DNA from 3 places in the Micromonospora sp. NPDC047793 genome. Region 3 is predicted to be linked to each of the others. Evidence: riboswitches for the same ligand, from Rfam matches in the RefSeq annotation. Region 3 holds a riboswitch; each other region holds the start of a gene.
The links. Region 3 has a riboswitch for S-adenosylmethionine ahead of thrC (threonine synthase). Riboswitches for the same ligand answer to the same signal wherever they lie in the genome.
Positions count from the first base shown of each region.

Region 1: another riboswitch for S-adenosylmethionine. It lies ahead of ABZ738_RS19155 (aminotransferase class V-fold PLP-dependent enzyme); the one in region 3 lies ahead of thrC (threonine synthase).
Region 2: another riboswitch for S-adenosylmethionine. It lies ahead of ABZ738_RS09325 (ABC transporter substrate-binding protein); the one in region 3 lies ahead of thrC (threonine synthase).

Region 1 covers NZ_JBEYSG010000009.1:47,739-54,366, reverse strand. Annotated here, with positions in the region: gene ABZ738_RS19160 (GMC oxidoreductase) at 1-1,540, shown strand, start outside; gene ABZ738_RS19155 (aminotransferase class V-fold PLP-dependent enzyme) at 1,545-2,774, opposite strand; SAM riboswitch class IV at 2,827-2,944, opposite strand; gene ABZ738_RS19150 (hypothetical protein) at 3,437-6,628, shown strand, end outside.
Region 2 covers NZ_JBEYSG010000003.1:371,477-378,104, reverse strand. Annotated here, with positions in the region: gene ureG (urease accessory protein UreG) at 1-673, opposite strand, end outside; gene ABZ738_RS09345 (urease accessory UreF family protein) at 663-1,346, opposite strand; gene ABZ738_RS09340 (urease subunit alpha) at 1,346-3,049, opposite strand; gene ABZ738_RS09335 (urease subunit beta) at 3,046-3,411, opposite strand; gene ABZ738_RS09330 (urease subunit gamma) at 3,408-3,710, opposite strand; SAM riboswitch class IV at 4,003-4,115, shown strand; gene ABZ738_RS09325 (ABC transporter substrate-binding protein) at 4,377-5,219, shown strand; gene ABZ738_RS09320 (amino acid ABC transporter permease) at 5,255-6,037, shown strand; gene ABZ738_RS09315 (amino acid ABC transporter ATP-binding protein) at 6,034-6,628, shown strand, end outside.
Region 3 covers NZ_JBEYSG010000001.1:263,165-269,792, reverse strand. Annotated here, with positions in the region: gene ABZ738_RS01190 (GNAT family N-acetyltransferase) at 1-274, shown strand, start outside; gene paaN (phenylacetic acid degradation protein PaaN) at 849-2,522, opposite strand; gene ABZ738_RS01180 (GNAT family N-acetyltransferase) at 2,575-3,594, opposite strand; gene thrC (threonine synthase) at 3,877-5,163, opposite strand; SAM riboswitch class I at 5,173-5,308, opposite strand; gene ABZ738_RS01170 (DoxX family protein) at 5,501-5,950, opposite strand; gene ABZ738_RS01165 (DUF4232 domain-containing protein) at 6,353-6,628, shown strand, end outside.

The DNA.
Region 1 (6,628 bases), on a different contig from region 3:
CGTCGCCCGGCACTTCTTCCCCGGCGATCCGGAGTCCACGCAGCGCTACGACGTCATCGTCGTCGGCTCCGGTGCCGGTGGCGGCACCCTGGCGTACCAGCTCGCCGAGACTCCGTGGCGGGGCGGTCGGCCACCGCGTGTCCTGCTGCTGGAGGCCGGTAGTTACCTGTTCGGGACGCACACCGGCAACCTGGCCCGCTACCAACCGGTCGGTCCCGACGTGTACCCCAACATCTTTCACCACTGGGGTGCGTTCGGGCGTCGGCGCTGGCGGGCCGCCGACGCCGAGAGCGCCAAGGCACGCATCGCGCAGGGCCTCAACCTCGGCGGCCGGACCCTGTTCTGGGGAGCCTCGGCACCCCGGATGCACCGGTGGGAGTTCCGCGACTGGCCGGAGGCGGTCCGCGACGAGTTGTACGACGTCTGGTACGACCGCGCGGAGCAGCTGACCCGTGTCACTCCCCTGGTCCCGTCGTCGTACCAGACGATGGTCAAGGCGAAACTGCGGGAGTTGCCCGCGTTGGCCGAGTTCCGGCACTTCGATCCCCCGATGGCGATCGAGTACTGCGGTCCGGTCCCCGGGGCGGTGCCGGCGGGTATCTGGTCGGCTGCCGAACTGCTGCTCAGCCGCGCGATGCAGGACGGCCGCTTCGGCAACCTGCGGGTCCACCTGAACCACGAGGTGGTCGGTGTCGAGCGGGCGGCGGGCGAGGTCACCGGTGTGGTGACGTACGACCACCTGGCCGGCCGGGACCGCACCTACCGACTGGCCGACGACGGCGTGGTGGTGCTGGCCGCCGGCACCGTCGGCACTGCCGCCGTCGCGCAGTCGTCCGGCCTCGCCGAGGACATCCCGCTGGTCGGACGCGGCATCACCGACCATCCCATCCACGTGGTGAAGTTCTGGATGCGGCAGGGCGGGGACTGGTACAGCCGGTTCGACTCCAGCAAGACCGTCTCCCGGCACCTCACCGACGCCGCCGACACCGACCCCGTCCACCCGTACAGCGTCACGCTGGACCTCGGCGCGAACCTGAACCAGTTCCGCTTCGTCAACGCGTTGGAGTTCACCGGCGCGAACCTGGCCACCGTCGACGGGAAGATGCCGGGCGAACTCGTGTTCATGGTCGAGGCGCCGCTGGTCGAGCAGAACGCCGTCACCCTGACCGATACCCGGCCGGTGGGCGGGAAGCCCGCCGCGCTGCCCACCATCCGCATCCATCCCAGCCCGCGCGCCCACCAGGTCCAGGACGCCCTCGACACGATCACCGCCGATGTGGTGTCCGCCTTCGGAGGCGAGGTGTACGAGCAGCTCTGGGCTCCGCTCGGCGGGGTGTCGCACGAGGTCGGCACCATGCGGATGGGTCGCGACACGCCGGGCCGGGAGCGGCCGGGGGTGGTCGACGAGGACCTGCGTGTCGTCGGCCACCGCAACCTCTATGTCTGCGACCTGTCCGTCTTCCCGAACTCACCGGCGGCCAACCCGACGCTGACGTTGGCGGCGCTGGCCATGCGCCTCGCCGCCCACCTCAGCACCTGACGACTCACCGCCCCCGGGGCGTGTTGATCACCTGGCGTAGTCCGTGCAGGAGTCGGTCGACGTGCTCGGCAGTCGTGCCGATGCCGATGCTGGCCCGGATCGCGTACCCGTCGGTGGGGCGGCCGAGCCGCACGGCCGCGTCGGCCAACAGCTTCCGGCTGAGCGGGTGGGCGCAGAACAAGCCGTCTCGTACGCCGATGCCGTGCTCGGCGGAGAGCCGGTGGGTGATGTCGGCTGCCCGCCGGTCGGCGACGGTGAAGCTGACGATGCCGACCCGGTCGTGATCGGCGTCGAACGTGCGCAGTTCCGCCACCTGCGGCAGGGCGCCGAGGCCGTCGCGCAGTCGGGCCAGCAGCTCCTGCTCGTGGTGAGCGAGTACGTCCGGTGCGGCGGCGGAGATGGTGGCACAGGCGGCGGCGAGTGCCACCGCTCCCAGCAGGTTCGGCGTGCCGGCCTCGTGTCGGGCCGGGCCGGTCTGCCACTGCACCTCGGCGGGTTCGTCACCGACGTGCCTGGTGGCTCCACCGCCGGACAGGTACGGGTCGGCGGCGTCGAACCAGTCGGCGCGGCCGGCCAGGACGCCCGCACCGAAGGGCGCGTACAGCTTGTGCCCGGAGAGCGCCAGGTAGTCGATACCGGCGGAGGCCATGGAGACCGGGCGGTGCGGGGCCAGTTGGGCGGCGTCGACGGCGATCCGCGCGCCGTGCCGATGGGCGATCTCCGCGATCTCGGCCGTCGGCCAGACCTCGCCGGTGACGTTGGAGGCGCCGGTCACCGCCACCAGCACCGGCCCCGCGTCGCCCAGGTCGGCCAGCGCCCGGGTCAGCCCGGAGGTCACCTCGGGCAGGTCGGCGGGCACCGGCAGGCGGTGCACGTTCGGCCAGGCGAGGAGGTTCGCGTGGTGTTCGCCGGCCCAGGTCACCACGGTGGTGTGCGGGGGCAGGGCCCGGGCGAGCAGGTTCATCGCGTCGGTGGTGTTCCGGGTGAAGATCACGTGGTCGTCCGGCCGGACGTCGAGGAAGTCCGCGACGGTCTGACGGGACTGCTCGTAGGCCAGCGTGCACCGGCGCGACGCGAGGCCGGCGCCCCGGTGCACGCTGGCGTACCAGGGCAGCAGTTCGGTGACCGCGTCGGCGACCGGGACGAGGCAGGGTGCGGTGGCGGCGTAGTCGAGGTTGGCGTACGCGACGGTGGTGCCGTCGGAGAGGCGGACCGGAAGGTCGTCGCCGAGCACGGCAGGAGCGATCGTGGGCACACTCGTCCTCAGGTGACAGTGGACCCGTGCGGGTCCGCGCTTGCCTCCGGCGATCGCCGACGGCCTGGTCTCACCCGGAGGCACCCCACCGCGGATATACGAGGGTTGCCGGTCAGCAGGCCGGGGCCTTGACGCTGACACTCTTGACCGCTGCCGATGCTGCCACACGGGCGAGCCCGCCCGCCAGTGCCCGTCGGGCACCCGGCATGTCCCTGTTCGTACGACACGAGACAGCCCCTTGATTCGTCCCGCCTGACCGGTCGGCTCGCCGTCGCGCCGGTCCGGGTGGCGGCTCGGGAGCAGACGTGAATCCGACGCCCCGGGTGCGCGATTGCGCGGGCGCGCTTCACCACGCACAGTGACCACAGTCACCTGCCGCCGATCGGCTCGGCGCCCCTTCGCCGCTGTTCTGTCGGCCATGGGAGCGCGGGTCGGCGCGGCATGTCGGTGATTCGACGGATCACTGTCCGGAAAGCGTCTCCACCACGCGGGATAGCACACTCCATGATGGACGGACCAGCGGTTCGACTGTCAGCTTTGCGAAACACTTTCGCGCTCTGATCTGCCCTACGGTGAACCGGCGTTACCGCAGCGACCACGCCGCAACCATTGGGGAACGCATCACCATGCGCATACTCGCCGTGCCCGTCAGGGTGGACGCCCTGTGGCTCGCCACCGACCGGACCGTGACCGGACCGACCGCCGACTTCACCCGCCTGCCGTACGTCGACGCCAGCACCGGCCGGGACGCCGACTTCGGTGAGCGCAACCTCAGCGACGCGATCCTGCCCGGGTCGTTCCAGCAGGACCTGCTGTTGCCGGCCGGCATCCACCTGCACTGGTCTCTGCCGGACGCACTGACCCGGTTGACGCACGGCGCCGCGACCGGCGGTGGTGCGCCCGCCGTCGACCTGCCCCGGGTGCCGAACCGGTGGCTGGTCACCCGGACCGCGCCGGGTGGCGCCCAGGACCGCTGGATGGTGGAGAGCGACGCGCTGGGCGACGTCGACCGGGGCGGGGTGACCTATCCGCTGCGGGCGGCCGATCCACGCGGCACCACCGGACGCCCGTGGCGGTATCTCGGCCGGAAGCTGCCGCTGTCGGCGTGGCCCGGTGCGCCGACCGACCGGGTGGCCGCGCTCACCGCGCTCGGCTACGGCGAGCCGACCTTCGCCGCGTTCTATCCGAACTCGTCGAGCGTGTTCGGGTTGCACGACGACGGCTACGGGGCGGTGCCGCCGCCGAACGGCCTGCGCTACGACGTGGTCGGCTGGTATGCCGAGACGGCCGACGACGAACTGCTGGCGGTGGTGGCGACGGCGGCCGGGCGGAGCTGGCCGCAGACCATCGCCGACGAACTGGACTGGTCGGTGCCGGCCGACACCGGCGGCGACGCTCCGGCGCGGATGCTCTGCTTCGGTCGGCTGACCTTCGCCGCGACGGCGAAGCGGGCGCCGGTGCCCGGCCCGACGACCGACTCCGAGAGCGGGGTCTGGGTGGCGAACACCGCCACCGAGGCGCTCGCCGCGCACCTCGGCGCGGTGTTGCCCGGGGTGACCGAGACGCAGACCGAGGAGCTGCTGGAGGCGCTGACCGTCGCCGACGAGTTGGAGAGCGGCGTGTTGGACCTGCCGGCCCGGCTGGCTCAGGCCCGGCATGCCGCGTCGTTCGGCACGGTCGCCTCCGGGGTGGCCTGGACGGTCCGTCGGCAGGACGACCCGCTGGACGGCGGGGACGAGGGTTCGCCGGTCACGGTGCCGCAGCGCCAGGCCCGGGAACGGTTGGCGCTGCCGGGGAGCTTCGGCGACCTGCTGGTCGCGCTGAACGAGGCGCAGTCGGCGTACGACGCGGCGGCGGCCGAGGTCACCGGGGCACGTCGGCGGATCTTCGCGGACTGGACCCGGTACCTGGTCTGTGCGTACCCGCCACCGGGTGCCCGGGACGACTATCCGGACCCGGATCTCGTCGGCTGGTACCTGCGGCGGGAGGTGTCGGCGTTGTCCGCCCGGTTGGCAAGGCTGGGAAGTTGGCCGCCGGTGGACACCGGCACGAGTCTGGCGCACCGGTTGCAGGCCGCCCGGCAGGCCGCGCAGTCGGCGCTGGACACGGTCAACGCCACGGCGGTGGCCACCGCGCGGAGCCGGTTCGAGTTGCAGCAGGTCCCGGGTACGCCGTACCAGGTGCCGAACGAACCGGTGGTGCTGCTCACCGGTGCGGCGGCCACCCCGTCGGACCGGTACGGCCGCGACGGCGCGGACCAGCCGGACGGACTGCTGCCGTGCGTGGCGGTGGAACTGGCCGTCTCCGAGGCCGACCTGCGGGCCGCGACCGGGGTGACCCGCCTCGGTGACCTGCTCGCGGCGCTGGCCACCAAGCTCGCCACCGGGCAACCGGAGCATCCCGCGCTGCGGTCGTGGACGGGTCAGCCGTGGCATCCGGTGCTGCTGCACTGGGAGGTGGAGTTCTTCCCGGCGCGGGCGGGCAACAACCTGGACCCGTCCGGGCGGGACTTCGACCCGGCGTTCGTCACGACGAACTACGAGCTGCCCGACGGGGACCGGGAACTGCGCCCCCGGGCGGAGAAGGACGTGCTGGACACGGCGGCGAACGTCTACACCGGCAGCACGGTGTTGTCGGCGTCGGCGCGGCCGGTGCTCTCCACCCGGATCATGCGGTACCTGCGCGGGACACCGCTGGCCCGGGCGAACGACGAGCGGACGGCGGCGGGACTCGACCCGTGGACCGCCGACCAACTGGACGACGATCCGGGACCGCTGCTGGACTGGTGCGCGGCGCAGCAGGACGACGCGCGGCTGGGCACGCTCGCGACGGCGTACCGGCATCTCGCCGCGCACGAGGGAAGCAACCTGGCGCAGAGCCTGGGTGGTTTCAACGACGCCCTGGTGATGCTGCAGATGGTGCGTCAGTTGCCGATCACCGACCCGTTGGGTTTTCCAGCCGGGCGGTCGCTGGCGGCGCTCGTGCAGCAGGCGGTGGCGGGTGAGGGGCGGCACGCGCCGGTGCCGCTGAGCGACTTCAACCCGGTCCGGGCGGGGGCGCTGCGGGTGCGGCGCTTGCGGATCGTGGACAGCTTCGGCATCGGGTACGACGTCGACACCGACAAGCCCCGGACCACCACCTGGTTGAGCATGCCGAACCGGCCGACCTGGGTGGCGATGCCGCCCCGGCTGGCAGTGCCGGCGCGGGTACGGCTGGACCTGCTCGACGCCGAGGCCGCCGGGCGAGCGCTGAGCGGGTTGCCGCAGTCGTCCCCGGTCTGCGGGTGGCTGCTGCCCGATCCGCTCGACGACGGGCTGCGGGTGTACGCGGCGGACGGGGACTGGCTCGGCACGCTCTACCTGACCGCCGACCCGGCCGCCCCACGGCAGGCGTGGTGGCAGTCCTCCCCGCAGGGGCCGGTCACCGAGGTCGGGTCGATCGGCAACGTGCGGCTGCGCGCGGTGGTGCAGCGGCTGCGTGGGCTGGGCGCCGACGGGCTGGCCGAGTTCGTGTCCCGGCTCGACGAGTCGCTGGACGCGGTCGAGCCCGAGGACCCGGGGCAGCATCGGGCGCGGGCGGTGCTGGTCGGTCGGCCGGTGGCGGTGGTCCGGCTGGCGCTCGATCTGGAGGCGCCGGGGCTGCCCGTGATCCACCAGGACTGGAACGTCTTCCGGCAGGATCTGCGCCGCGTCGGTCGGGAGAGTAACGCGTACCCGTCCGTCCGGTTCCCGGTGCGGCTGGGCGAGCACGGGCGGCTGGGCGACGGCACGCTCGGCTTCTGGCGGGAGCAGCCGGACGGCACCCTGGGCGAGCGGTACCACGACGTGGTGACG
Region 2 (6,628 bases), on a different contig from region 3:
CGTGCCGGATCCACCCGGCGACCCGGGTGGCCAGCGGATCCTCGGTGATGGACTGGAACACCGTCGGCAGGCTGCCCCGGCGGGCCCGCGCGTCACGGTCCATCACCGACAGGTCGGCGCCGACCATCGGGGCCAGGTCCGTCTTGTTGATCACCAGGAGGTCGGCGGCGGTCACGCCGGGGCCACCCTTGCGCGGCACCTTGTCCCCGCCGGCCACGTCGACCACGAAGATCTGCCGGTCCACCAGACCTCGGCTGAAGGTGGCGGTCAGGTTGTCCCCGCCGCTCTCCACCAGCACGAGGTCCAGCGGGCCCAGCGCCTCGGCCAACTCGTCGACCGCGTCGAGGTTGGCACCGATGTCGTCACGGATGGCGGTGTGCGGGCAGCAGCCGGTCTCCACGGCCCGGATCCGGTCCGGGTCGAGTACCCCGGCCCGCTTGAGGAAGTCGGCGTCCTCGGTGGTGTAGATGTCGTTGGTCACCACCGCCAGCCGCAACTCGTCGGCGAAGGCCCGGCACAGCGCGGCGACCAGCGCCGTCTTGCCGGAGCCGACCGGACCGCCGATGCCGACCCGGAGCGCCCGCGACGCGGCGGGCAGCGGGGCGTGCGGGTCTACTCCGGGTTCCGGGTGGGTGTGGGGAACGGACTCGTCGTGCTCGGTCTCAGGACGCAAAGAGACGCACCTCCCAGGTGGCGTGGACTTCGGCATGGATGTCGGCGAGCGGAGCGGCGGCGGCCGGCAGTCGCTCCGGTGGTTCCTCGGCGGCCCGCGCCGCCCGCGCCGCGGTGGCGTCGCAGGCGACCGCGAGCCGCACCAGCAGGGCCTGCACCCGGTAGGGATCGAGGCCGAGCAGACGTACGGCGGCGCTTGCCGAACCGGTCACCGTCGCGTGGGCGGCGACCGTGGCGACCTGCGCCGGGTCCAGACCGGCCGCGGCGCCGACCAACCCCAGCACCAGCGGCTGGTGCGGGCCGGGCGGCCTGGCGGGCAGGTCGTCGAAGGTGTCACCGGGCCAGATCTCCCGCCCGGCCCGCAGCAGCGCCCGGCCCTGGCGACGGGACACCGCCCGTTGGGCCGGCGACGCGGTCCGGGCGTCCAGTTCGGCGTCGAGCCGCGCCAGCAGGTCCCGGCGTCCGGCCGACCGGGCGGCCCGACGGGACGCCGCCGCGAACGCCGCCGCGACCAGCCCGGCGGTGGCCAGCCGCCCGCGCAGGTACTCCCCCAACGTGGCCAGGTCGGTCACCCGCCCGGCCGCGACAGCCGCCTCCAGCCCCGACGAGTGGGCGTGCGCCCCCGCTGGGAACCGCCCGTCGGCGAGCAGCAGGAGCATGGTCGGCGCGCTCATCAGAACAGGAAGTAGCGCTGGGCCATCGGCAACTCGGTCACCGGGTCGGGTTCGACCACCTCGCCGTCGATGCGGACGGTGAAGGTGTCCGGGTCCACCTCGATGCGCGGCAGCGCACCGTTTTCCGGCAGGTCGGTCTTGCCGCGCTGCCGTACGTCGGCGACCGGCACCACCCGGCGACGCACGTCCAGGCGCAGCCCGGCGTCGAGCGCGGCGGGTGCCACGAACGCCAGGCTGGTGGCGGCGGCCGCGACGCCGTACGCGCCGAACATGGGGCGGGGCAGCATCGGCTGCGGCGTCGGGATCGAGGCGTTCGCGTCCCCCATCTGGGCGTACGCGATGAACCCGCCCTTGATCACCAGGTGCGGTCGGACGCCGAAGAACGCCGGTTCCCAGAGCACCAGGTCGGCGAGCTTGCCCGGCTCGACCGAGCCGATCTCGTGGTCGAGTCCGTTGGCCATGGCCGCGCAGATGGTGTACTTCGCCACGTACCGCCGGGCCCGGTGGTTGTCGGCGGCACCGTCACCGGGCAACGCCCCCACCCGCGCCTTCATCACGTGCGCGCTCTGCCAGGTCCGCAGCACGACCTCGCCGACCCGGCCCATCGCCTGCGAGTCCGAGCCGATGATCGAGATCGCGCCCAGGTCGTGCAGCAGGTCCTCGGCGGCCATCGTGGACGGTCGGATCCGGCTCTCGGCGAACGCCAGGTCCTCCGGCACCGCCGGGTTGAGGTGGTGGCAGACCATCAGCATGTCGAGGTGTTCGGCCAGGGTGTTGCGGGTGTACGGACGGGTCGGGTTGGTCGACGAGGGCAGCACGTTCGGTTCCCCGGCGACGGTGATGATGTCCGGCGCGTGCCCGCCCCCGGCCCCCTCGGTGTGGTACGAGTGGATCGCCCGGCCGCCGATCGCCCGCAGGGTGTCCGCGACGAACCCGGCCTCGTTGAGGGTGTCGGTGTGGATGGAGACCTGCACGCCCGAGGCGTCCGCCACCCGCAGGCACGCGTCGATCGCGGCCGGGGTGGTGCCCCAGTCCTCGTGCAGCTTGAAGCCGCCGGCACCGGCCCGCAGTTGTTCCCAGAGCGCCTCGGCGGAGACCGTGTTGCCCTTGCCGAGCAGCAGCACGTTGACCGGGAACGCGTCCAGCGCCTCGTGCATCCGGGCCAGGTGCCAGGCGTTCGGCGTGACGGTGGTGGCCCGGGTCCCCTCGGCCGGTCCGGTGCCGCCGCCGACCAGGGTGGTGACCCCACCGGCCAGCGCCTCGGTGACGATCTGCGGGCAGATGAAGTGCACGTGGGTGTCGACCGCCCCGGCGGTGAGGATCCGGCCGTTGCCGGCGATCACCTCGGTCGCCGGTCCGATCACCAGCTCCGGGTGCACACCGTCCATGGTGTCCGGGTTGCCCGCCCGGCCCAGCGCGACGATCCGCCCGTCGCGGATCCCCACGTCCGCCTTGACCACGCCCCAGTGGTCGAGGACCACCGCGCCGGTGATGACGGTGTCCAGGGCCCCCTCGGCCCGGGTGGCCCGGGACTGCCCCATCGACTCGCGGATCACCTTGCCGCCGCCGAAGACCGCCTCGTCGCCGCCGGCACAGTGGTCGTGCTCCACCTCGATCAGCAGGTTCGTGTCGGCCAGCCGGATCCGGTCGCCCGTACTCGGCCCGTAGAGCGCCACGTAGCGCTCCCGCTCCACCATGCTCATGCCGTCGCTCCGCTCCGCTGCGCGCCGTCGTCGGGCACCGCCGTCGTCGGGGCCGGGTCCAGCGGGCCGGCGCACTCGCCGCGCAGGCCGGGGACGATCCGCGTGCCGCGCAGCGGCACCAGGTCCACGGTGCGGCTCACGCCCGGTTCGAACCGCACGGACGTGCCGGCCGGTACGGCGAGACGCTGCCCCCAGGCGGCGGACCGGTCGAAGTCCAGGGCCGGGTTGGCCTCGGCGAAGTGGTAGTGCGACCCGACCTGCACCGGCCGGTCACCGGTGTTCACCACGAGCAGCGTGGTCACCGGACGTCCGGCGTTGATCTCCACCGGCCGCGCCGCCGGCAGGATCTCCCCGGGGATCACGGGATCGGGTGGTGCACCGTCACCAGCTTGGTGCCGTCCGGGAACGTCGCCTCCACCTGCACCTCCCTCAGCAGCTCGGGGATGCCGTCCTGCACGTCGTCCCGGCTCAGGACGGTGCGGCCGGAGGCCATCAGGTCGACCACGGACGCCCCGTCGCGGGCACCTTCGAGGAGGAAGGCGGTGAGCACCGCGACGGCTTCCGGGTAGTTGAGACGCAGGCCGCGCTCGCGGCGGCGTCGGGCGACGTCCGCCGCCACGTGGACGAGCAGGCGGTCCTGCTCGTGAGGGGTGAGATACACGGGGTGCTCCCGGTGGGTTCCGCGCCCCGGACACCGTCGGCCCGGCGCCTCGACGCGCCGACCGCCGGTCGGGGTTCGCCCGCCGGTCCCGACCGCCACGTGCGCGGGGCCCGGGGTTTCCACCTCCCCGGTCCGCGTGACGGACCACCGGCGGTGTCGGGTCGGATGCGGACCGCACCGCCCACCGCTGAGCAGACCGTAAGGGATCACGCGGGCAGCGGGCAACACCCCGCGTGAGCGTGGTCATAACGGGTGGACGCTGCCCCGTCACGGGCTGCTAGCCTCGGCGGCAGGTCAAGAGCGTCAGCGTCAAGCCCCGGCTCGCTGGCCGGCAACCCTCGTCCGCGCAGGGGTGCCCCGGGTGAGGACCAGGCATCGGAGCGATCTCCGGTGCAAGCGTGGCCTGGTGTCCCAGGTCATCACGACCTCGAGGAGAGCCATGGCGTACCCCGATCGACCGGTTGCCTGCCGGCACCTGACCCGGCGTCGACACGTCGACATGATGCGGGTGTGCAGCGCCGCGTGTAGCTGACCGCGTCGCCACCCGGCCGTCGACCCCACCCGGTCGGACGACCACCCCGTTCGTTCCCATCCTTCGCGGTCCGTCCCACGGCGGACCGTCGGTGTGGCACGTGCGTGCCCGCCGCCGCTCATCAGGAGACACCTGTGCGATTCCTTCCTGCCCTCACCCGGGCCGCCGCCGTCGGCGTCACCGCCGTGCTCGCCGCCGTCACCCTCACCGCCTGCGGCGCGGACGGTGACCCCGCCGAGAACCCGTACAACCTGCTCCAGCCGGGGGTGCTGCGGGCCGGCACGCTGACCGACGCACCGCCGAACGTGTACCTCAAGGACGGCGAGTTCACCGGGTTCGACAACGACCTGCTGGTCGCCGCCGCCGACAAGCTCGGGCTGCGGGTCGAGTTCGTCGGCACCGACTTCTCCGGTCTGCTCGCCCAGGTCAACAACCGCAAGTTCGACGTCGGCAGTTCCTCGATCACGATCACCGAGGCGCGGAAGAAGACGGTCGACTTCGGCAACGGCTACGACTTCGGATACTTCGGCCTCGACGTGCCCGCCGGTTCGACGCTGGCGAGCTTCGACGAGCTGTCGGGCAAGCGGGTGGTCGTCGTGCAGGGCACCGTCCAGGACGACTACGCCACCGGGCGTGGCCTCGACCCGGTGCGGGTGCCGGACTACAACGGCGCGATCAACCAGCTCAAGGCGGGCACCGCCGACGCCTGGATCGCCCCGGCCGAGATCGGCGAGAAGACCGCCGCCGACAGCGGCGGCAGGATCACGGTCGCGGCGAAGGAACTCAGCCCGGCACCCACCGCGTACGCGGTCGCCAAGGGCAACGACACGCTGCGCGAGGCGCTGAACCGGGCCCTGGACGAGGTCATCGCCGACGGCACCTGGACCCGCCTCCAGGAGCAGTACTACCCGGGCCGGCCGATCCCGGCCGACTTCACCCCGGGCAGCGGCGAGGTGTCGGCGCCGGCCGCCTCCTGAGGTAGGACGACGAGCGAGTAGGGCGGAGGTCGACCGTGGATCCGTTGCGCACCCTGTGGGAGACGTTCTTCGACTGGGAGTCGATGCGCGAGGCGCTGCCCGACATGATCACCGTCGGGTTGCCGAACACGCTGATCCTGGCGGTCACCGCCGCCCTGCTCGGCTCCGCCATGGGCATCGTGCTGGCCGTCGCGGGCATCTCGCGTACCCGCTGGTTGCGGTGGCCGGCCCGGGTCTACACCGACGTGTTCCGCGGTCTGCCGGCGGCGGCGACGATCCTGCTGATCGGGGTCGGTCTGGCGCCGTTGGGCATGCAGGTGTGGGGACCCAACCCGTACCCGCTGGGCATCCTGGCGCTGTCGCTGATCGCGTCGGCGTACATCGGGGAGATCTTCCGCTCCGGCATCCAGTCGGTGGAGGCCACCCAGGTGGAGGCCGCCCGCGCGCTCGGTTTCTCCTGGTGGGAGGCGATGCGGGTGGTGGTGATCCCGCAGGGTGTCCGGCGGGTCCTGCCGGCCTGGGTCAACCAGCTCATCGCCCTGATCAAGGACTCCAGCCTGGTCTACTTCCTCGGTCTGCTGGCCAGCCAGCGGGAGCTGTTCCGGATCGGGCAGGACTACGCGGCCAACACCGGCAACCAGTCGGCGCTGCTGCTCGCCGGGCTCGTCTATCTGACCCTGACCGTGCCGCTGACGCACGTCGTCAACTGGATCGACCGGCGGCTGCGGCACGGCCGCCCGGCGACCGGACCGGCCGGTGACGACCCCGACGACCTCGACCTGGCGCTGCCCGGCGCCGCCGGAGGCAACCAACGATGAGCACCTCGGTCAGTCTGAGCCTGCGCGACGTACACCTGGCCTTCGGCCGTCACCAGGTGCTGCGCGGGGTGGACCTGGACGTCGCACGCGGCGCGACCGCCTGCGTGATCGGCCCGTCCGGGTCCGGTAAGTCGACGCTCCTGCGGACCGTCAACCGGCTCCTCGAACCGGACAAGGGCGACGTGCTGCTGGACGGGCGCAGCGTGCTGCGCGACGACCCGGACGCCCTGCGGCAGCGGGTCGGCATGGTGTTCCAGCAGTTCAACCTCTTCCCGCACATGAGCGTGCTGCGCAACATCACCGTCGCGTTGCGGCGCATCCGCAAGCTCGGCGAGGACGAGGCGGTGGCGGTGGCGCGTACCCACCTGGACCGGGTGGGGCTGGCGGCGAAGGCCGACGCCCGGCCGGCGCACCTCTCCGGCGGGCAGCAGCAGCGGGTGGCCATCGCCCGGGCGCTGGCCATGCAGCCGCAGGTGATGCTCTTCGACGAGGCCACCTCGGCGCTCGACCCGGAGCTGGTCAAGGGCGTGCTGTCGCTGATGGCGGACCTCTCGTCGCAGGGCATGACCATGGTGGTGGTGACCCACGAGA
Region 3 (6,628 bases):
CGTCGCCCATCCCACGGAACTCGCGGTCACCGTGGTCTACGCGGTCTACGTCACCCCGACGTGGCGCGGCACGGGCCTGCTCGCATCCCTGATCGATGCGGTCGGCGCCTGGTCACGGGAGTGCGGGCGGCAGGAGCTGATGCTCGAAGTCGTGGTGGGCAACGACCGCGCCTACCGCGCCTACCAGCGGATCGGCTTCGCCGACACCGGCGTACGGGTGCCGCACCCGACCGTCCCCGCCCTCCGCGAACTCCAGATGCGCCGCCGGGCGTAGTAGGTGTGGGTGGGGGTTTACGGGCAGCCCACCCTGCTCCGGGCGGTCAGGCTTGATTCCTCCGCAGGGTGGGCTGCCCGGAAACCCGACGTGGTCCGGCTGATCGGGTGGCCTGCCCTCGGATCGGACCGACCCACTCCCCTCGCCCTGCTCGGTAGCGACGGTCGCGGGCTGGCCAGGGTGTCCGGCGGATGCGGCGGGTGCCAGGTCTCCCGCGCCGCCTTTGCTCTGCTTCAATCCACGCAACGAACAGGGCGATTCGTTCCTCCTGGCAAATGCCGCACTGGCAAAGCCATGACAATTGACCAGAACCGGTGCGTTCTCCCGAGAGTATTGCGTGGAGTGAAGCAGAGCAAAGGCGGCAAGGCGCAGTACCGCCGCCCACCGTCCGCCTCCGCACCGCACCGCACCGCACCGCCCAAGCTCAACTCAGCTCATGCTCCAACGGTGACCCAGCAGGGTTCCGGGGCAGCCTGACCCGCGCAGGGATCAAGCCTGACCGCCCGGAGCGGGTCAGGCTGCCCCGGAACCCCCACCGTGAGAAGACCCGCCCCCCCCACCGTGAGCAGCAGACCTAGGCGTGCCGCCGACTCTGCACGATGCGGAAACGGTTGGCGACGTACGCCCCGTCGGTGAGGGCCGAGTTGGCCGCCGCGTTCGCCCCGCTGCCGTGGAAGTCGGAGAACGCCGCCGACTGGTTCACGAAGACGCCTCCGGTGAGGTTGCCGGACAGGTGCACTCCGACCTCGATCGCGGCGTTCTCGGCGGCGTCCAGCACCGCCTCGTCGGTGGAGTAGACGGCTGCCGTGAGCGCGCCCTTCTCCCCCACGGTCGCCCGGAGGATGTCCAGGCTGTGCGTGGTGGAGTCGGTGGCGATGGCGAAGGAGATGGGTCCGAACCACTCCCGCGAGTAGGTCGCGGTGTCGCCGGCGTCCAGCTTGACGACGGTGGGCGTACGGACCACCGCGTCCGGGAACGACGGGTGCGTGACGGTACGCGACTCCAGCACCGGCGTACCGACCTTGGTGACCTCGTCGAGGCGGTCCAGGACGCCGTCGTTGACGATGGCGCCGGTCAGCTCGACCCCACGCGCCGGGTCGGCGGTGAGCTTGCCGACGGCGGCGGCGATCCCGGCGGCCACCTCGTCGAAGCTCTTGTGTCCCTGGTCGGTGTCGATGCCGTCGCGGGGAATGAGGATGTTCTGCGAGGTGGTGCACATCTGGCCGCTGTAGAGCGTCAGGGTGAACCCGAGGTTGCGGCACATGCCGGCGAAGTCGTCGGTGGAGTCGACCACCACCGTGTTGAGTCCGGCCTTCTCGGTGTAGACCGCCGCCTGGCGGGCGTTGGCCTCCAGCCAGTCGCCGTACTCGGTGGAACCGGTGAAGTCCACGATCTTGACGGCCGGGTGCAGGGCCAGGGTCGAGGCCAGCTTCTCGCCGGGCGCCTCCGGGGCGAGCAGGACCAGGTTCGGGTCGAAACCGGCCTCGGCGAGCACCTGCCGGGCGTAGCGCACCGTCACGGCCAGCGGGAGTACGGCGCGCGGGTGCGGCTTGACGACCACCGGGTTGCCGGTGACCAGCGACGCGAACAAGCCCGGGTAGGAGTTCCAGGTCGGGAACGTGTTGCAGCCGATGACCAGGGCGACTCCTCGCGGCACCACATGGAACGTCTTGGTCATCCGCAGCGGGTCGCCCTTACCGGCGGCCTTCTCCCAGGCGGCGGTCCCCGGATGCCGGGTCATCTCCGCGTACGCGTAGGCGACGGCCTCCAGCGCCCGGTCGAGCGCGTGCGCGCCGCCGGCCTGGAAGGCCATCACGAATGCCTGCCCGCTGGTGAACTGCACCGCGTTGGCCAGTTCGAAGACGTTCTTGTGCAGCCGGTCGAGGATCTCCAGGCAGACCCCGACCCGCGCCTGCGGACCGGCGTCCCGCCACGCGGGCAGCGCCGTGGACGCGGCGGCGACGAGCTGTTCGGCGGTGGCGTGCGGGTAGCGGACGTCCAGCGGGACGCCGAAGGGGCTGGTCTCGGTGGCGACCTGGTCGCCGTCGCCCGACTGGTCGAGCGGGAAGTCTCCACCCAGGTACGCCTCGAATGCGGCCTTGCCGTCGGCGGCTGCGGTCTCGCCGTACACCCGGGGGCTGGGTGATTCCGGGTAGGCGGACCAGTACCCGCGCTCCGTGATCGCGGTCAGCGCGCGGTCGAGGGTCTCGGCGTGCCTGTCGTACAGGGGGTGCGGGGTCTCCGTCATGCCCGCCATCATGCAACAGGAAGCCCCGCGATCAGTAGGGGCGTGTCACAGCTCAGACGTCGAGTTGCCAGTTGCTCCAGCGATCCATCACCCGGAAACCGAGCTGCTCGTTGATCGTGATCATGTGATCGTTGCTGTCCGCGTTGAAGGTGTCGATCACCTGGATCGCGGGTTCGTGGGCGAGCAGGTGACGAAGGTTCTCGATCTTCGTGAGCAGGCCGAGGCGGCGGCCCCGGTGCTCCGGGTCGACGATGGTGATCTGTTGGAAGGCGTGCCAGTCGGCGGTCGGTGACATGTCGAGCAGGGTCCAGGCGACCAGCCGACCGGACTCCTGATGCCGTACGCCCGCGTGGTAGCGCCGCTTGCCGCGCGCTTCGAGCGCCCGCTCGGTGCCGCGTACCCGCTCCGCGTCGACCTGCTCGGGCTCCCATGCCAGGTCACCCATGGGCGCGTCGGCCAGCAGCCGCCCGTCCAGGTACGCGACGTCGGCGATCAGATCGTCCGGCGTACCCCCGCGCCAGAACAGCACCTCGTAGCCGGTTGCCCGGGATCGTGCGTCGGCCAGCAGCGCGTCCAGGGCGGCCTGGTCCAGTTCGGCGACGTGCAGTCGCCGTCGTACGTCGGCCAGGGCGTCGACCGCGCCGACGGTGGCGGCGAACCGGGCGGCCGGGGCGGGGTGGTCGGGATCGTCGCGCAGGTGCGCCCGGCTCAACGCACTGACCCGTTTCCGCCCGCGCTCGCGCAGTACGCGCAGGCCGCGCTCGAACAGCGCCCGACCGACCCCCCGGCTGCGATGGTCCGGGTGCACGACCAACTCGCCGGAGGCGTTCTCGGTGTTGTCGAGTTGCGGCAGGTCGAGCAGCAGGTAGCCGGCCGGGGTGCCGTCGGCGTGGGCCAGCAGGGCGAGGGTCTCGGTGCCCGGCATCGGCTGGTGGAACAGCGAGGTGAACCGCTGCCGGCTGAACGGGGGGTAGTCCGGCAGGTCGGTCGCGGTGTAGTCGGCACCGATCCGGTACGCCTGTTCGATGGCCGACTCGTCGTCGGGACCGAAGGAGGTGATGGTGATGGCCATCTCCGCAGCCTGCGGGACGACCGACGAAGGGGCCAGCGATTATTCGCCGGCCCCTTCGGAAAGCTTGGTCGGGAGGGACGATCGCACAACGCCTCCGGCGCTGGGTCGTAAAGACTGAAAGTCTACGGCGAAACGCCCTCCCGCACGAAGCATCTTGCGCCGCCCGGTTCCTGCCGTCAAGTACTCGACGGCGTGTTTTCCGCACTCACCGCTAAAAGCCCGTTACCCGGCGGATCGGTCGGCGTGCACCATGCCACTCGGGCGACGGGCTCGCGGTGTGTCTCAGCCGAGCAGGCCGGCGTCGCGGGCGGCCCGCAGCGACGGCTTGATCCGGTGGGTCGGCCCGACCTCGCCCGCGACCGCGTCGAGCGTCTTGAGCCCCTCACCGGTGTTGTAGACCACCGTCTCCGCGGTCGGGTCCAGCTTTCCGGACTCGACCAGCTTGCGCAGCACCGCGACGGTCACCCCGCCCGCCGTCTCGGCGAAGACCCCGGTGGTACGCGCCAGCAGCCGCACGGCGGCACGGATCTCGTCGTCGTCGGCGTAGTCCATCCAGCCGCCGGTCCGGCGTACCGCCTCCAGGGCGTACAGGCCGGCCGCCGGGTCGCCGATGTTGAGCGACTTGGCGATCCCGGTCGGCTTGACCGGGGTGATGGTGTCACCGCCGCCGTGCAGGGCGGTGGCGATCGGGTTGCATCCGGCCGACTGGGCGCCGAAGACCTTCCACCCGCCGGCCGGCGCCTCGACCAGGCCGATCTCGACCAGTTCGCTGAACGCCTTGTCGACCTTGGTGAGCAGCTCACCGGAGGCCATCGGGATGACCACCTGGGCCGGGATCCGCCAGCCGAGCTGCTCGGCGACCTCGTAGCCGAGCGTCTTGGAGCCCTCCGCGTAGTACGGCCGGACGTTGACGTTGACGAAGGCGGTGTCCTCGAACTCGTCGGTCTCCACCAGCTCGCCGCAGAGCCGGTTCACGTCGTCGTACGAACCGTCGATGGCGACCAGCTCGCCGCCGTAGACGGCGGTGGTCACGACCTTGCCCTGCTCCAGGTCGCTGGGGATGAACACCACCGACGGGGTGCCGGCGCGGGCCGCGTGGGCGGCGACGGAGTTGGCCAGGTTGCCGGTGGAGGCGCAGGCGAACCGGGCGAAGCCGAGCGCCCGGGCGGCGGTCAGCGCGACCGAGACGACCCGGTCCTTGAACGAGTGGGTGGGGTTGGCGCTGTCGTCCTTGATCCAGAGCGGGCCGGTGATGCCCAGCTCGGCGGCGAGCTGGTCGGCGGCGACCAGCGGCGTGAAACCGGGGTCCAGGGTGACCCGGGTGGCCGGGTCCTGGCCGGCGGGGAGCAGCGCCGCGTAGCGCCAGATGTTCTGCGGGCCCGCCTCGATCTGCTCACGGGTCACGGTGGCGAGGGCCGCCGGGTCGTAGTCGACCTCCAGCGGGCCGAAACACTCGTAACAGGCGTGCTGCGCGGCCAACGGGTAGCGGGCGGAACAGGCGCGGCAGACCAGGGCGCGGGCGGGGCTGGCGGTGGTGTCGATCCCGGTAGGGGCGAGCGTCGACGTCATGTCCGAGTCCTCTCATCTTCCCCCACATCGCACCCTGCGGCGGGGACGGAATTGGCACCTGCCCCACGGGACGCTCAGCGATGAGCGCGCGGGGTGGTTGCCGGGGCGTCTTCGGGCCGTATCCCTCAGCCCCTCTGGATGAGGTATTCAGTTGTGCCGCCGAGTCTAGGCAATCCCGCCGCGCTCGTCAGCGTTCGATCTCAGCCTGTGAGCGATTCCTCACCGCCGCCACCACCCGCGCAAGCGCGTCGACCCTGGATCGGGCAGCCCCGGCAGCGCCGGGTTGACCTGGTCCAGGGTCGCGCACGAGCGTCGGTCGGTCACCGCACCGGCCGGGTCAGGCCGGTACGGACCTGCGTTCGGCCGCCTTCAGGTCCAGTGCGGCACCGTTGCGCTGGCGCAGCAGGTTGTCCAGCGCCCAGCTACCCGGGCCGAGCACCGCGATCAGCAGGAACGACCAGCAGAACAGCACCGACAGCTCGCCGTGGTTGCGTAGCGGCAGCAGCGCCTCGGGCTGGTGGACGACGAAGTAGGCGTAGGCCATCGAGCCCGACGCCACCAGTGCCGCCGGTCGGGTGAAGAGACCGAGGAGCACGAGGGCACCGCAGACGGCCTGGATCAGCGCGGCCCACCAGCCCGGCCAGGTGCCGAGCGGGACGGGTTCACCGCTCCCCCGGGCACCGCCGAAGACGCCGAACAGAGACGACAACCCGTGGCAGAGAAACAGCAGGCCGATGACCATGCGGAACAGGGACAGGGCCGGCCCGCCGAACCGGTCAGTACGCATTCCGGAACCTCCATTGTGGATGGACGAGGGCAACCAGAATGCGGGACTGATAAATATTTGTCGATGCAATCTCTTCCTTTGGGAACGCTCCCACATCGATGGTAGCGACTGGAACTCCCGAGGGAACCCCCCTCGGCGAAGATCATTTCGATCACCCTCCGTAACGACCCCCTGTACACCCTGGACATCTGACGGCAACAAGTCGCGGTCATCCGATCCGGGGCCGCGCGCCCACCCGGGTCCGGAAGCGGCCACCGTCGTCCCACCAGCCGGTACGCGGGGCGGTCCCCGACCGACCGGAAAGCCGTCCCGAAGCGCCCACCTCGCCACCCCGACTGCCCGCCGAACGATCGAGGACCGTGATGCGACGATGGGCCGATGCGAGAAATCCACGGGGGATCGATGCCGGATACGACCACGAGACGCGGCGACGGAGGCCGGGCCTACCGGCGTCCTCGGCTCGTCGCGCTGCTGACCGCCTTCGCGCTGCTCGCCGGCTGCGCACCGACCGACGCGTCCGGCAACGTCCCGGGTGACGGACCGACGGAGCAGGCCGACCCGGCCACGAGCCCGACCACCGCCGGCCCGGACGCGCCGGAGGTCTGCCCCGAATCGGGGGTACGGATCCGCTACCTCGGCGTCAGCGCGGCCATGGGGCTCCGGGCGATGGGCGTGGAG